DNA from 3 places in the Marinomonas vaga genome. Region 3 is predicted to be linked to each of the others. Evidence: riboswitches for the same ligand, from Rfam matches in the RefSeq annotation. Region 3 holds a riboswitch; each other region holds the start of a gene.
What was found. A riboswitch is a leader RNA that binds a small molecule or an ion and turns the genes downstream of it on or off. The one in region 3 is predicted to bind thiamine pyrophosphate.

Region 1 (5,616 bases), 920 kb from region 3:
TTACGTGAACGTTTTGGTTGGAAAGCCTTGCTGGTGACTCGCGGTGAAGATGGCTTAATCCTACTGGAAGACGGTAAAAATTCTTTCTCCCTTGCTACTGCAGCAAAAGAAGTATTTGACGTGACTGGCGCTGGGGATACGGTGGTCGCCGTGTTAACCGCTGTGTACACCACTAGCAAACGTTTTTCTGATGCGGTGGATTATGCTAACCAGGCCGCAGGTTACGTGGTGGGTAAACTCGGTACGGCATCCATCAGTGCCGAGACCCTAGAAGCCATCATGTTTGCTCGCTCCCATTCAAGTAACTTCGGTGTGTTGTCCCCAGAAGAATTGAAGGAACAGATTAACTTAGCGCAATTAAACGGTGAGAAAATCGTCTTCACCAATGGTTGCTTTGATATCTTGCACCCAGGGCATGTGGCTTACATCAAACAAGCTAAAGCCTTAGGAGATCGTTTGATTGTTGCCGTGAATACAGATGCTTCCGTAAAACGCTTGAAAGGCGAAAAGCGACCTGTAAATGACTTAACCCACCGTATGGCGGTGTTGGAAGGCATTGGTGCCATCGACTGGGTCACTTGGTTTGATGAAGATACACCACTGGAAATCATTGAAGCCTTAACCCCAGATATCTTGGTAAAAGGCGGTGATTACACGGTGGAATCCATCGTTGGGGCAGAGCATGTCATGGCCCATGGTGGCGAAGTGAAAGTGCTGTCTTTTGTGGACGGTTATTCGACCACCTCGATCATTGAAAAGGCGAACGCTTAATGTCTCAATCAGACGCTAAAAATGCCGCCTCTGGCGTGAAAATCTATTTTCGCCTGTTAGGTTATATTCGTTCCTCTTGGTGGATGTTTTTACTCAGTATTCTGGGGTATTTGATGTACTCCGCCATGGAGCCCGCTTTGGCTGCTTTGCTAAAGCACATTGTTGACGTGGTCTCTTCCGGCACTATCTCGGAAAACCGTATCCTGATTCCTGCAGCGATCTTGGGCGTATTTCTGTTCCGTGGCACAGGTACATTTTTAGGAAGCTACTTTATGGCGAAAATCGCTAATAAGGTGGTTTATGATCTACGTACAACCATGTTCGATAAATTGGTGGCCTTGCCTTCTAGTTACTACAACGACATGCCTTCTGGGCGCCTACTCTCTAAGCTTACTTACGACACTGAGCAGGTAATTGGCGCGGTGACGTCAGCCGTGAAAACCCTATTGCGTGAAGGCTTCACCGTAATTGGTTTATTGGGTTACATGCTGTACACCAATTGGAAGCTCTCTTTGCTGTTTTTATTGATCATTCCTGTGATTGGTTTTGTGGTGTCCTATGCCTCTAAGCGCTTCCGAAAATTAAGCAAAAACATTCAGAATGCCATGGGCGGTGTGTCTGATGTGGCGTCAGAGTCCATCAAGGGCCAAGAAGTGGTGAAGATTTTTGGTGGCTTTGAGTACGAAAGACAACGCTTCAGTAAAGCGGCGGATGATAATCGTCGCTCGCAAATGAAGATGGAGCTGACAAAGGCTCTGAACATTCCTGTGGTGCAATTCCTCGTTGCCATTGCCTTGGCTGTTTTGATTTGGTTGGCACTGGATCCTAACTTGAGCGCGCAAATGTCAGCGGGTGACTTCGTTGCCTTTATTGGTGCTGCGGGTATGTTGAGCAAGCCTGCTCGTCAATTAACCGATGTAAACAGCATACTGCAAAAAGGGATTGCAGCGGCTCAAAGTATCTTTGAATTCATCGATATGACGGAAGAAGTGGATCAAGGGACTAAGGCGCTACCTAAAGCTCAGGGCAATATTGAGTGGCGTGACCTGTCGTTCCAATACCCTAATACTGACCGTCTTGCGTTAAATGGCATTAATCTGACTGTACCGGCGGGCAAAACTCTGGCCTTGGTTGGGCGCTCTGGCGGTGGTAAATCCACTATGGCGAACTTGATACCCCGTCTGTACGATGTGACCGATGGGGAGTTGCTGATCGACGATCATGATATCCGCCAGTATCCGTTACGTGAATTACGTAGTCAGATTGCCCTGGTGAATCAAAACGTCGTGTTATTTAACGGCTCTATTCGAGACAATATTGCCTACGGTTACTTGCGTGATGCGTCAGAGCAAGAGGTTATTGAAGCGGCCAAGGCGGCCAATGCTTGGGAATTCATCCAAGAATTGGATCAGGGCTTAAATACGGTCGTAGGTGAAAACGGTGTGCTCTTGTCTGGTGGTCAGCGCCAGCGTATCGCCATTGCCCGAGCCATTCTTAAAAATGCGCCAATCTTGATCCTTGATGAAGCGACCTCGGCCTTGGATACAGAGTCCGAGCGTGCTATTCAGCAGGCGTTGGATACCTTGATGAAAAACCGCACCACCATTGCCATTGCCCACCGCTTATCGACCATTGAAAACGCAGACATCATTGCCGTGGTGGATCATGGCACCATCATTGAGTCAGGCTCTCATGCAGAATTATTAGAGCTAAATGGCGCCTATGCTGGCCTGCACCAAAAGCAGTTTAGCGAAGAGTAGCGAGCATGTGGTTGTACCGATTGTTATTAGCGCTGGCGTCACCACTGATTGCACGGCGAATCTGGCGCTATCACAAACGCTATGACAATTATCGGGTGACTGAAGCCCTAGGTCATTGGGGGAGTGTGACAGCGGACCTTTGGTTGCATTGTGCTTCCGTAGGGGAAGTGCTGGCGGCAAAACCTCTGGTAACCCAGTGGCTAGCGGCTAACCCTGACAAGTCTTTATTAATAACTACCGTCACTCCCACTGGGGAAGAGCAGGTGCAAAAGTGGTTTGCTGGAAAGGTCCAGCACCGTTACTTGCCGTTAGATCATGGCATGTGTGTGCGCCGTGCATTGAAGCATCTTACTTGTCCGCAGTTGGCCATCATTGAAACGGAACTTTGGCCAAATCTGCTCACAGTTGCCAAAGCAAAAGGCTTGTTTATTCAAATCATCAATGCCCGCTTAAGTGAACGCTCTGCTGAGCGCTACGGTAAGTTTGGTTTCTTTTCCCATAAGCTGATGGCTCTTCCTGATCGTTTTTTAGTTCATGCCGCAGCGGATGCGGAGCGCTTTAAGCAACTGGGTGCCCGACAGGTTTCCGTAGTGGGTAACATCAAATTTGACGTCATTGCGCCAGACGATCCCCAAGGGGCTGTTTGGCGTTCTGCGTTAGCACCGGAAGATGAGTTTGTATGGATTGCGGCCAGCACTCATCCCGGTGAAGACGAGCAATTTCTGGCAGCGCATAAAGCCCTTAAAAAACAGGTTCCTAAGGCTAAGCTTATTTTGGTTCCTCGACATCCAGAACGTTTCGATGCCGTGTTTTCCCTTTGTCAGCAGTCTGGTTTGGTGACTGCCAAACGCTCTCATGAGGATCTTGCTAGCTGGTCAGGAGCGGATATTTTGTTGGGCGATAGCATGGGCGAGATGATGCGTTACTTCGCTGTGTCGGATGTGGCCTTTGTGGCGGGTAGTATGATTGAGCGGGGTGGTCATAACCCTATTGAGCCTGCGGTGCTGGCAAAGCCAGTGTTGGTGGGGCCTCACACGTTTAACTTTGCGGACATCACGGAATCTTTGGTGGCTGATCAAGGGGCGGCTCGTGTTCAGTCTGTATCAGAGCTGGAAGATGAGCTTCTGGTTCTGCAGGACTCCCAAAAGCGTACAGAGATGGGGCAGCGAGCTTTGGCGAATGCTCAGGCTAATCAAGGAGCGCTTCAACGAGTATTACAATCTTTAGACATCTCCTAGGGTTTTGCTAGAATAGCCCGCGCGTTACAACACATTTTTTATATCTCATGGGGTGTGGCCTAGTTGGGCTGCTGAGAAACCTTGGTTGGTTAACCCATTGAACCTGAACCAGATCATGCTGGCGTAGGAATTGAGATTGCAAGTCCCATTCGGCTTCGCCATTCCAGTTATACGCCGCTCATTTACGGAGCGACTATGTCTTTTAAATCTTTTGCTTTCGCTGGGGCGGCCTTATTGGTGTCGTCTATCACTACAGCGCAAACTCTGAACGTGTACACCTATGATTCCTTCTCTTCCGATTGGGGGCCAGGGCCAAAAATCAAAGCGAACTTTGAAGCCCAATGTGATTGCGAACTGAACTTTGTGGCGTTGGATTCCTCTGTTGGTATCTTGTCCCGTGTGCAACTGGAAGGGGAAGCATCCGAAGCAGATGTGTTGTTAGGTTTGGATTTGAATGTCATGGAAGCGGCTAAAAAGTCTGGTTTGTTAGCAGAGCATGGGGTTGATACCTCTGCTGTGACCACCCCAGGCGGTTGGGACGACAAGCTTTTCGTACCGTTTGACCAAGGTTATTTTGCTTTTATCTATAACAGTGAAACCCTGGCGACACCGCCAACGTCTCTGCAAGAAGTTGTGGAAAACCCAAACCTAAAAGTGATTTACCAGGACCCTCGTACTTCGACGCCGGGGCTGGGTTTGTTGCTGTGGATGAAGTCCGTTTACGGTGATCAGGCAGCGGATGCATGGGAGCAACTTGCTAGTCATACGGTGACTGTGACCAAAGGCTGGTACGATGGGTACAGCTTGTTCTTAAAAGGCGAGGCGGATGTTGTACTGAGTTATACCACGTCTCCGGCGTACCATATTGTGGCGGAAGGGGAAGACAAGTACCAAGCGGCACTAGCCTCAGAAGGCTTTTACCCACAGATCGAAGTGGCTGCTATGTTGAAGAATGCCCCAAATAAAGCCTTGGCGGAGCAGTTCATGCAGTTCATCTTGGCTCCAGGATTCCAAAATGAAGTCGCTACTGGCAACTGGATGTACCCAGTTGTGAGTGACGTGGCACCGCTGCCTGAGGCCTTTTTAGCTCAACCACAGCCTACAAAAGTGTTGACCTTGGATGCCAAAGAAGTGGCTAAAAACCGTCAGGCTTGGGTGAATGAGTGGTTAGAAGCTACTACCCGTTAATCTTGATTTTCTCATCTTATTTACGCCCAGCTTGGCTGGGCTTCTCTCTTTATTTAGTCATTGCGGGTGCGGCATTTGCAGCACTCCTCGGCTATGCCTCGCCCAGTTCTTGGGGGCAGTATTTTGCGGATCCCTATACTTGGCGGGTTGTCCGCTTCTCACTTTTGCAGGCCAGTCTGAGTGCTCTTTTGAGTATTCTACTGGCGATCCCTATGGCGTCTTGCTTGTTTCATAGGCGCTTTTTAGGGCGACAAACCTTGTTGTCTTTGTTTGCGATTTCTATGGTGGTGCCAACCATAGTGGCGATCTTGGGGATTGTGGTGGTGTACGGTCGTAGTGGCTGGTTCACCAGTGTGTTTGGTGTGTCTTTTCCCTTGTATGGACTGGGAGGCATCTTGCTGGCACACGTGTTTTTCAATATGCCATTGGCAGTGCGAGTGATTTTGCAAGCTTACAGCTTGATTCCTGATGCTCAATGGCGGCTCGCCAGTCAACTTGGTTTATCCCGTTGGCACGTGTTCCAGTTGATTGAATGGCACTATTTGAGAAAGAACCTGCCCGGTGTTTTCTTACTGATTTTTATGCTGTGTTTCTCTGGCTTTGCGGTGGTCTTGAGTCTTGGGGGCGGTCCTCGATCCAGTACTTTAGAGGTGGCGATT
Region 2 (5,616 bases), 1.5 Mb from region 3:
GTTGACCATCATGTAAGGTCTGAGAGGCCAGCATTGGAATCTGATCTGCAAAGTAGAAATCCACCAAAGGTCGTATCTGCTTGGCATTATCTAGTTTCCCCGCATAATAGATGTAGTCCAAATCTTGGCGTGCACGGGAGGTGGTTTCTATAGACTGGCCAGTCCATTGGGTGATGGCTCTGATGCGTGCTTCACTTTCATCTATTTGTAATAGGGATTTAATGGCGCGTTGACGTCCTAAAGGTGTGTCTTCATAAGAGATGGTCTCTAGTACAGGGACATTTTGTTCCTCAGCAAGGCGTTGAAATTGGTCACTCTGACGCAGGGCCCAAGTATCCTGAGTTGACAAAATTGCAGCATATTTAGCTCCCTCTAATTTTGAGAAGGACATTAATTCTTTAATGTCGTCATCCACATTAAGAGAAAAATGGTAAAGGTTGTCCGTTACCCGAGTGATATCCAGCTGGTTTAAAGCAATGGTTGGAGTGTCTGTAATTAACCCTGGAAGACGCGCCACATTTTGCTTACGTAAGGGACCAATGATGATTTCCGCATCAGAGTCCAGTGCCGTTTGATAGGCATCTTCAAAATTTTCAAATTTATCCGTGTCAATGACGTGTACTTTTGGTCGTTCGCCAGTTGTCGCATAGTACTGTTGTAACATGCCGTTCAATATGGCCTGAGAGGCAGTTTCTAGCTCTTTACTCATGGGCAATAGCACGGCAAATGAGGTAGGAAGCTGCTCGTCAAGGGAGGCCATGATTTTGAAATCCAAGGGCGGGTTAGCACTTGCTGGGTGGGAGCTGTTACGACCACGCCATAAAGAGAAGGCTTGAAGTTGCTGATCTACCGTTAGATTTTGGTTGCGCAATATTCGGGAGATCTGTAGCCATCCAGACAACAAGGGCAGGTCGCTGGATTCTAAGTAGCCAATTTCGTTATCCGTCAGGTTTTGAATGGCGCTCCAAAGTTCTGTTTGATTTTCTTCCTGCTTTTCTGGCGGCACCATGGTGCTTAAGCGCACTCGGTCTCGGACCACATTTGGCCAGTTATCTAAAGATGCCATCACTAGTGCACGGGTTTCTAACAGTGCTATTTGATTTTTCGGCTGGTCTGCAACGGGTAAACGGCTTGCTTCGCCCAGCGCTGTTAAAGCGGGAATTGGAGTGTTTAGTGACGCCATGACACGTCCATAGAGCAATAAGCCTGAGAACTGCCCTGGAAAGCGTACTTCATTAACGTGATCTTCAAGGATCTGTTGCGCTTTCACGGATTGTTGGTCAATGACTAAAAGCTCAGCTGCGTGAAGGTAATAAGGGGCAGCCAGCTCTGGTGTGGCTTGTTGTTCAGCCTGCCAGAGAGCATAGCTTGCTGGGTTGTCAGTGGGAGCGTTGCTCTGCTCTAGTGCCGCGTTTGAGGCGGTGTTTTCCACTGGCATGTTGGTTTCGATAGCGCCACAACCGATTAACGACAACGTGACGATTGAAAGTGGTATGATACGGGATCTTAACAAACTCATATGCTCGCGATACTTAAGCCCAAAAGAGGAAACATGGTAACACAGACTGATAACGATGTGAGAGGAACCTTCTACATTGTCGCTACCCCTATTGGTAACCTAGAAGACTTTACCGATCGAGCTAAAAAAGTACTCACAGAAGTGGACTTCATTGCAGCGGAAGATACCCGTCACTCAAAGCGTTTGCTCAATCATTTTGGCATTGATACCAAGCTATTTGCGCTCCACGATCATAATGAAAGGGATAAGGCGAACTACATTGGTTCGTTGCTGGACGAAGGTAAAAATCTTGCCTTAGTGTCCGATGCGGGGACGCCTCTGATTTCTGATCCCGGCTACCATGTGGTGAATTTTTTGCGACAGCAAGGGCATAAAGTGGTACCAGTCCCTGGACCTTCAGCTTTGATAACTGCCTTATGTGCCTCGGGATTACCAACAGATCGTTTTAGCTTTGTGGGCTTTTTACCGGCTAAAAGTAAGTCCCGTCGGGACGAAATGTCCAGTTGGACACCGAGTCAAGGGACGGTCGTTTTTTATGAGTCTACCCATCGAATTCTTGATTGTTTAGTGGATCTTGAGGCCGTTTGGGGGGACCGCATTCAAGTGGCTTTAGCACGAGAAATCACTAAGACATTTGAAACTTTTTTGAGTGGGTCAGTGGCGGATATTCATCGTATTTTAACGGAAGATAGCAACCAAACCCGTGGTGAATTTGTCATAATGGTGTCTCTTCCTGAACAGGAAGAAGACAATTCAGAAGCCCTGAAAGTTCTTAAAGTCTTGCTTAAAGAGTTGCCTGTAAAGCAGGCGGCTGCTCTGGCTGCAGAGATCACTGGCGAGAAGAAAAATGCGCTTTATAAACAGGCGCTAGCTTTAAATGAATCCTAACAAGCTTACCAACTAAACTGCGTTAAGGGAGTTTACAGCACCCTTTAAACGCGTATACTGATGCCCAACTTGTCGGAGTGCCTTAACTGGCTGAGATCGCATTTTAATGCGGGATCCGCAGAACCTGATCAGGCTAATACCTGCGAAGGGAACAAGAAAGCCTCTTTTCTTTTCTGCTGAAATTGCGCTGTATTTGGAAAACCATTGGTTTTTTCTTCGCTAACAGCCACACGTACGTGGAAGTACGTGTCCTCCTGACAAGCATTTTTTCCATTACAATAATGACGGGAATCTGCTTATGTCGACTGCAAAACCTAATAAACAAACACGAGAACAAGCGCGTTTAGACGCCAAGGCCTTTATTGAGTCACTACAGGCTAAACCGTTCCCATCTTCCGAACGCATTTATGTTGAAGGCTCAAACCCTTCAATTCAGGTACCAATGCGTCAGATCAACCTAACTGATACCCCGATTGGCTCTGATCCTGACAACTTAACCTTTGAGCCGAACGAACCCATCTATGTTTACGATACAGCTGGCCCATATGCGGATCCGGCAGAAACCATTGATGTCCATAAAGGGATCAAAGCCTTGCGTCAGCAATGGATCGATTTACGCAATGACACCGAAGTGTTAGAAGGGGTAAGCTCACAGTTTGCGCAACAACGCTTAGCAAATGATGCTCTGGATACACTGCGCTTTAAGCAGCTGCCCACAGTACGTAAAGCCCAACAAGGACAATGTGTGACGCAAATTCACTACGCCCGTAAAGGAATTATCACCCCTGAGATGGAATACATCGCCATCCGTGAAAACCAAAACCTTCAGGCGATCAAAAGCGAGCTGTTGTTGAAGCAGCATCCTGGCCATAGCTTTGGTGCCAATATCCAAACAGAAATCACCCCTGAGTTTGTCCGTAAAGAAGTGGCGGAAGGGCGAGCCATTATTCCTGCGAACATTAACCACCCAGAAACTGAGCCGATGATTATTGGTCGTAATTTCTTGGTCAAGGTGAATGCCAACATTGGTAACTCCGCGGTGACGTCTTCCATTGAAGAAGAAGTCGAGAAATTGGTGTGGTCGACCCGTTGGGGTGCGGACACGGTGATGGATTTATCAACGGGTAAAAACATCCACGAAACCCGTGAATGGATCTTGCGTAACTCTCCAGTGCCGATTGGTACGGTCCCCATCTATCAAGCCCTAGAAAAGGTAGATGGTGTGGCCGAAGACCTTACTTGGGAAGTGTTCAGAGACACCTTGATTGAACAAGCGGAGCAAGGGGTAGATTACTTTACTATCCACTGTGGCGTCTTATTACGTTACGTGCCCATGACCGCTAAACGCCTAACGGGTATTGTGTCCCGCGGTGGTTCCATCATGGCGAAATGGTGCCTGGCCCATCATCAAGAAAACTTCTTATACACACGCTTTAAAGAAATCTGTGAGATTTGTGCCGCCTATGATGTGTCCCTTTCATTAGGGGATGGTTTACGTCCGGGTTCCATTATGGACGCCAATGACGAGGCTCAATTGTCCGAGCTGCGAACACTAGGTGAGCTGACCAAGATTGCTTGGGACTATGACGTTCAGGTCATGATCGAAGGCCCTGGCCACGTGCCCATGCAATTGATCAAAGAAAATATGGACTTGCAGCTTGAGCACTGTCACGAAGCGCCGTTTTACACCTTGGGGCCTCTGACTCAAGACATTGCGCCAGGTTATGACCATTTCACCTCTGGGATTGGTGCGGCGCAAATCGGTTGGTATGGCTGTGCCATGTTGTGCTATGTGACCCCTAAGGAACACTTGGGTTTGCCCAATAAAGAGGACGTAAAACAGGGGCTCATTACCTACAAGATCGCTGCCCACGCAGCCGATTTAGCAAAAGGCCATCCAGGTGCCCAAGTACGAGACAATGCGCTGTCTAAAGCCCGTTTTGAATTCCGCTGGGAAGACCAGTTTAACCTTGCTTTAGATCCAGAAACGGCCCGTGCTTATCACGATGAAACCCTGCCTCAGGCCTCTGGTAAAGTGGCGCACTTTTGTTCCATGTGTGGACCAAAATTCTGTTCTATGAAGATTACTCAAGAGGTACGGGACTACGCTGCTGGCCTTGAAAAAATCGAAGCAGTAGAGGTCACTGCCGAAGAAGGCATGCTGCAAATGTCTGAGCAATTCAAAGAGCTGGGCAGTGATGTGTATCTCACCACTGACAAATTGACCGCAGACCCTCTTGAGACAGAAAAGTAAATGAACACCACAGAGATGAAAACCATTGGTTTTGCCGATGTTGAGTTTAAATCTTCTGTCTTAGACAACACACGGCACCTTGGGTGTCGTGTGTTTCACGCCACCACAGAAGATACGATCATTCAGATGTGTCAAGCAGGGCTGACCCTCAACACAGGGGATAATGTGTGGCAATTTGTTCGCGAATCTCAGCCTTCGGAGTCTATTTATCAAGTTTGTTGCCAAGACAATAGGGTGGCTGTGCATATACCTAAAGGTGAATGTCCAAAAGGTGAAAATGTACAGTCAGTCGCTTTGTTCCATGCAGACAAGCTTACCAAGGTGAACCAAAACGATTTGGCGGTCGCCTTAGCGTGTTTTATTGAATTGGGATTTGACCCACTAGATGCCATGACCTTAGGTCTTGCTTGGATGACACAACAAGCAAGGGCTGCAGGGGCAGGTTGGCCTGAAGATCGTACTTGGTTTCCCACTACGCATTTTTCAGGGGATCATGTCATGGGCGAAGAGGCGGAATTTAGTCCGATTCGTAAAGACCTTTTCACTTTGTACCCTGTGGTGGATACAGTGGAATGGTTAGCCTTGGTTTTAGAGCAAGGGGTGACAACGGCCCAGTTACGCATCAAAGACCCAAATGATCCTGAGCTGAAAAGTAAAATCCAGCAAGCCATTGCCTTAGGTCAACAATATGGTGCCCAAGTCTTTATTAATGACTATTGGGAGCTGGCCATAGAGATGGGGGCTTTTGGCGTACATCTTGGTCAAGAAGACATTGAAGTGGCTGATTTAACGGCCATACAGGCGGCTGGTCTTAGGTTGGGTATCAGTACCCATGGTTATTTTGAAATCATGCGCGCATTTAACCTGAAGCCAAGCTACATCGCTCTTGGTCACATTTTTCCAACCGTTACCAAGGATATGCCCTCGCAACCTCAAGGAGTGATTCGTTTAGGTC
Region 3 (5,616 bases):
TTTTTTGGTTTTGGTCTTGGCACGGCCTTGGTTGATCATGGGTTCGATGGTGAAGGTCATGCCTGGCTTGAGCTTCAAGCCTTTACCCGGTTTACCAACGTGCAGCACTTGTGGGCCTTCGTGCATCTCTCGACCGATGCCATGGCCGCAGTACTCCTGTACCACGCTGTAACCGTTAGCGCGGGCGTGGGCTTCGATGGCGTGACCAATGTCCCCCAGGGTGGCACCGGGCTTCACTTGTTTGATCCCTTGCCACATGGCGTTGTAGGTTTCCTTCACCAGGCGGCGTGCCTCTGGGCCAGCGCTAGGCATGACGTACATCTTGCTGGAGTCGGCGATGAAACCGTTTTTCTCGAGGGTGATATCGAGGTTGATGATGTCTCTTGGGCGCAAGGCGTAGTGTTCTTTTGGCATACCATGACACACCACTTCGTTCACTGAAGCATTTAACACGTACGGGTAGTCGTATTGGCCGAGGCTAGCTGGACGTGCCTGTAATTCTTGACGAATGTAGCGTTCTACCTCGTCGTTGATGGCCATGGTGGTGACGTCTTCTTTGACGATGCTGTCGAGGTGTTTGAAGACTTTGGCAAGCAGGCGACCTGCCTCTCGCATCAGTTCGATCTCTGGTGCGGTTTTGATGTGAATCTGATCGCTCATGCTAAGGCCTGCTTGGGCACTTCAGTCATTGCTTGCTCTTCTAGATCGGCTTTGTCCAGCTCCATTTGTATGATTTCAGAGAAGCTCATGGTTGGATTGCGCTCTGCTAAGCGGCCGATCTTGATCCAGAACTCGGCCTGCGCGTTGATCGAGCGAGACATGACTTGCGAAGCGCGGCGTACATCATCATGTACGTCGTCAGAGATTTTAATGATTCCCATGATATGATCCATATATAAAACGTATATAGACCATATTCTATGGTTTTTATCTTCAATTGGAAAGTCGAGTCAGATTATAAAAATGATGAACTGGGCCGTGACCTTGGCCAACTCGCAGTTCATCCGCGTGCGCGATGGCGTTTGCGATGTAGTTTTTGGCACGTTTTACGGCAACAGGTAAGGTCGCGCCTTGGGCCAAGTAGGAGGCAATGGCAGATGACAAGGTACAGCCTGTGCCGTGGGTGTTGTGTGTCTTAATGCGAGGTGTCGAAAACGGCATCACCTGATCGTTTTGTAGCAACCAATCGGTACTGTCGGGAGACTCGCTTAAGTGTCCGCCTTTAAGTAAGACCGCGCTCACGGGCAAGTTGCTAAGCAACGGGATCAAGGCTTCAGCCTGTGCTTCTGTTTGTGGTGCGGTTTGATTCACCAGCACTGCGGCTTCAGGCAAATTGGGGGTGATCAGCGAGGCGCATGGCAGTAGCTCGTCGAGCATGGTTTGTACCGCAGCAGATTCAAGTAAAGCATCGCCGCTGGATGCGATCATCACAGGGTCGAGTACGACGTGAGGGGGGTGATATTGCTTCAGTTTGCGAGCAATTAGTCGAATGATGTCGGCATTTGCCAGCATACCGATTTTCACGGCGCGGACGTTTAAATCTGAGAAAACCGCATCGAGTTGTGCTTCGATGTGCGTCAGGGGGATTGGGTGTACATCGGTCACACCTAGGGTGTTTTGTGCTGTGGTGGCGGTGATGACAGTGCAGGCGTAACCGCCTGTGGCAGAGATGGCTTTGATGTCAGCTTGGATACCGGCACCGCCGCCACTATCGGACCCAGCTATGCTTAATGTGATCGGTGTTTGGCTCATGGATCTCCCTCTTATTCCTCTCAAAGGGAGGAAAAAAGGGGAGATCTCCAACGTGCTAATACAAGCCGAGCGCTAGAGCAATTGCGTTCCCCATAGTTCCCTCCGTCAGTACTAACTGAATCAGGTTCAACGGGTCTCGCGCTGGCGATCTCAGCATTTCTGCTCCCCGACTATGTGTGTTGTAGATCATATCAAACGAATGAGGAGTTGGCCTAATCTCTCGTTGCTCAGATTGATAGAAGCAAAAAAGCGGATCAATAAAAAAGGCGAATAACCTTTGTTATTCGCCTTTACCGTCATGACAGGTTTAAAGGGGATCTTAAAACTCTGTGCTCACAGACAGTTTGATTTCTCGTGGGTCACCTTGGCTAAGGTAGCCTCCAGCGGCAGAAGCCCAGTAAGCTTCGTTGGTCACATTAGTGATGTTTAGACGCCAAGTTAAAGGCAGATCAGACCATTGAGTTTCGTAACGGGCGCTAAGATCTAAACGTGTCCAAGGGTCTAGTTTAAGCGTGTTGCCTGCGTCTAGGTATTGAGGCCCCGTGTGGATGATTTTACCGCCTAGGGTAATGGCGCGCTCGATCGGTAGATCGTACTCACCCCCAAGCACGACGCTGTACTTGGCAACACCTACGGCTTGATTGCCGTCATTAGTGCCATTTTGTGTGCTGGTCAGCTCCGCATCCGTCCAAGCAAAGGAAGAATTCAAGCGGATATCGTTGGCAGGTGAGCCAAATACGCTCACTTCTAGACCACGGTTAACCTGCTCTCCGTAGACACCGTAGGTGCCGTTTTCCGTGTAAGCGGAAGGCTTTTTGATCTCGTATACGGCGAAGCTGGTAGCTAGGTCGTCAGACTCATATTTGACCCCCACTTCGTTTTGCTTGGCTTTGTACGGTTCAAACACTTCGCCGCTGTTGCTGGCACTACTAGGGGCCGTATCCCCTTTTTGTAGGGATTCAACATGGTTGGCGTAAAGGGACACAGATGGAGTGACCTTGTACACCACGCCGTACACAGGGGAGATGGCGTTTTCGTCGTAGTCTGATTCTTTTACGCCTTCATAGCTGTAGTTTTTAACCTGAAGCTGTTGGTAACGAGCACCTACTGTCACAAGTAGGGTGTCATCTAGGAAGCCTAGGGTGTCAGACAAGGCAAGGCCCTGTGCGGTCGTGCGGCTGCGGATATTCGGGTCATCCATGCTGCCGCCTGAATATAAAGTGGCAGGATAGTCAACGTCTGCTGGATCGTATAGGTTGGTGGCAGAGTTGCCAGACATGGTGTAAGCCGTATACACCTTGGTGTCGAAGCTAGAAAACCCAAGGTTAATGTCATGGCTCACATTGCCCGTTTGTACATCACCTTTTAGGCCAAACGCAGAGGACACAGTATCCGACTCGTAAGGGACGGATAGGCGGTAGAGCGTGGCATTACCCTCATTGTCCGTGGGGGTTGGAGAGGAATAATCACCGTATTCTTTGTTGTGGTTCACACCCAGGGCACCGTGGGCTAGCCAGTTTTCGGACAACTGATAGTCTGCAGTCGCCATAGCAAAGGTGTTTTCTAGCTCAGAGCTAGCCCAAGATGGCGCATAGTTTGTATCTGCTGAAGGTGCGTCTGGGATCTCGGTTAGAGAGCCTTGATAGACCACTGAGCGGCCGCCTTCGATATTAAGTTTTTGATAACCGGCTTCAAGGGCAGTGTGTACCTTGCCTTCCCGGTAATCTACGCCCACGTTGATGGACGTTTCTTCACGGTTTTCGTCATCAATGGCAGTGTCGCCCGCACGGTGAAGTACACTAGCGTGGGCACCATACTGGTCGTGATCGCCAAAACGTCGAGCCACATCACCTGACACGCCAGTGCGGCCTTGTGCTGTGGTGTCTAGGGTTAAGCGGGTGTAGTCATAGGTTGGGATTTTAGGCTCGATGTTGATGGCGCCACCGATACCTGAGTTCCCTGGAGTAACGCCATTGGCAAAGGCGTTTGCGCCTTTCAGAAGTTGTACGCTTCCCACTGGGTTGGTGGAGACCAATTGACGTGGCAGGATGCCGTATAAACCACCATAAGAGATTTCATCGCTGTAAAGGTTGAAGCCTCGCACCATGAAGATTTCAGAGTAGTTACCATAGCCGAAGCCGGATTGAACACTGGCGTCGTTGCTCAACACATCGCCGATGGATTCAAGTTGTTGGTCTTCGATGACCTGAGCAGTGTAAGACACAATGCTGAACGGCGTGTCTTTCGCTTGTTGGTTGCCTAGAACACCCAAGCGCGCGCCTGTTTCCACTTGGCCAGCAGCAAAGCGTGGTGCAGTTTGAATCAAAGAAGGTGCGGTGACGGAAACCGCGCCTAGCTCATGGTTTGCCGCTGCTTCGATGTAGTAGCTGTTGTCATTGCCGGCCACAAGGTACAGACCTGAGTCTTCCAATAACAGGTTGATCACTTCAAGGGGGGCGTATTCGCCGCTTACTGCTGGGTTTTGTTTCCCAAAGGTCAGCAATGGGTCAAAGGCCAATGGAATCTGCGCTTGTGCCGCTACTGTCGTTAGGGCGACGCCTAGATCCCCAGCAGGAATATCAAAATACTGTTCTGCTTGGGCGGTAGGGTTGGCTGTTTGCGCCAACAACGCCGGAGAGCTGACCGCCACAAGGGCAATAGAAGAGCCGAAAAGCGCCGCTCTAACGGCAGCACGTAAAGAGTTTACTTTAAGCATTGGAACGAATTACCTCAGATAAATGGGAATCATTTACTAGATAGGCCACTTAAGATTTAAAAAGGTATCAATACAAATGAGATTTATTTCTATTTTTTTGATCAGCTAAGAAATATTGACCCAAAAGCCCGCTAGGTTTTGCTCCACGTTTAAATGGTAGGAACGCTCCAGCATGGCAAACAGTTGGCGACTGTCTGTGACAGGGAAAGATCCGGATATAAGCAGCTTACGTTTATTCGGCGCAACACGAATTAACCCGTATTGATAGCGCATAAGCTCCTCTGCGAAGTCCTCCATGGGCATGGCGTTGACTGCCAGCATGCCTGAAAGCCACGCCTTTTGGGCTTGGATATTGCCAATCCTTGCTTGGCCTAGTTGCGCCTCTTTAGAGTAGGTGGCCACTTCCCCTGCTTGGAGAGAGAACCTATGGGTGTTGTTCGCAGTGATGACGGTGGCACTACCCGTGAGCAGGGATACCTTAGTGATTCCAGGGTACTGGCGTACACAGAGCGTCCCGTTGTCGCTGGCGATTTGGCATTCTTTGCTGGCGAGGGTTAATGGCGCTAAGGTAGGTTTGTTGGCGACGGCGAGATAGATTTCTCCGTCCAGCAAATCCACATGACGAGTGGTGTCGCTAAAATGAGTATTGATAGCAGACTCGGTATTTAACGTGACTTGGCTGGTATCAGGAAGCTCAATAGTTTCTCGCTCACCTTTGTTGGTGCGATATTGGGCTAACAAATTAAAGTGTTGGGTACCTTGATAAGAAGCAAATCCCATGGGAGCCAGTAGCGCCAGGTAAAAGCTATTGCGCAAGGCTTTACGTTTTCTGAGGTCTGCTGGTCGGTTCAATACCGGTAGGGCAATCTCTGATGGCAAGCCGTTCATTTGCCCGAGCAGGCGCTCGGCACGTTTCCAAGTTCTAGCGTTATTGGGCTGGGCGTACCAAGTTTCCCACTGGGCTTGATCTGCTTTGGAGAGGGTTCCTTCTTCCGCCATTTTGACGAGCCATTCCGAGGCTTCTTCTAAGCTTTTTAAATGGCTCGCATCACTCAAAAAGGTCATCCTCCATAAGTAACAAGCACTGCATAAAGGCTTGTTTCATATAACGTTTTACTGTTATCTCGGATACCTGCATGTGTTCCGCG

Region 1: it holds a riboswitch for thiamine pyrophosphate, as region 3 does, so the genes downstream of both, thiB (thiamine ABC transporter substrate binding subunit) here and thiD (bifunctional hydroxymethylpyrimidine kinase/phosphomethylpyrimidine kinase) in region 3, are expected to answer to the same signal.
Region 2: it holds a riboswitch for thiamine pyrophosphate, as region 3 does, so the genes downstream of both, thiC (phosphomethylpyrimidine synthase ThiC) here and thiD (bifunctional hydroxymethylpyrimidine kinase/phosphomethylpyrimidine kinase) in region 3, are expected to answer to the same signal.

The regions. Positions count from the first base shown of each region.
Region 1 is NZ_AP043903.1:1,953,255-1,958,870, forward strand. Features, by position in the region: gene hldE (bifunctional D-glycero-beta-D-manno-heptose-7-phosphate kinase/D-glycero-beta-D-manno-heptose 1-phosphate adenylyltransferase HldE) at 1-771, shown strand, start outside; gene msbA (lipid A export permease/ATP-binding protein MsbA) at 771-2,531, shown strand; gene ACZ5DR_RS09105 (3-deoxy-D-manno-octulosonic acid transferase) at 2,537-3,769, shown strand; TPP riboswitch at 3,808-3,917, shown strand; gene thiB (thiamine ABC transporter substrate binding subunit) at 3,965-4,957, shown strand; gene thiP (thiamine/thiamine pyrophosphate ABC transporter permease) at 4,933-5,616, shown strand, end outside.
Region 2 is NZ_AP043903.1:3,341,608-3,347,223, reverse strand. Features, by position in the region: gene ACZ5DR_RS15780 (penicillin-binding protein activator) at 1-1,519, opposite strand, end outside; gene rsmI (16S rRNA (cytidine(1402)-2'-O)-methyltransferase) at 1,553-2,407, shown strand; TPP riboswitch at 2,471-2,575, shown strand; gene thiC (phosphomethylpyrimidine synthase ThiC) at 2,706-4,661, shown strand; gene thiE (thiamine phosphate synthase) at 4,662-5,616, shown strand, end outside.
Region 3 is NZ_AP043903.1:1,028,587-1,034,202, reverse strand. Features, by position in the region: gene map (type I methionyl aminopeptidase) at 1-660, opposite strand, end outside; gene ACZ5DR_RS04855 (ParD-like family protein) at 657-881, opposite strand; gene thiD (bifunctional hydroxymethylpyrimidine kinase/phosphomethylpyrimidine kinase) at 934-1,752, opposite strand; TPP riboswitch at 1,833-1,931, opposite strand; gene ACZ5DR_RS04845 (TonB-dependent siderophore receptor) at 2,072-4,468, opposite strand; gene ACZ5DR_RS04840 (FecR family protein) at 4,574-5,524, opposite strand; gene ACZ5DR_RS04835 (sigma-70 family RNA polymerase sigma factor) at 5,517-5,616, opposite strand, start outside.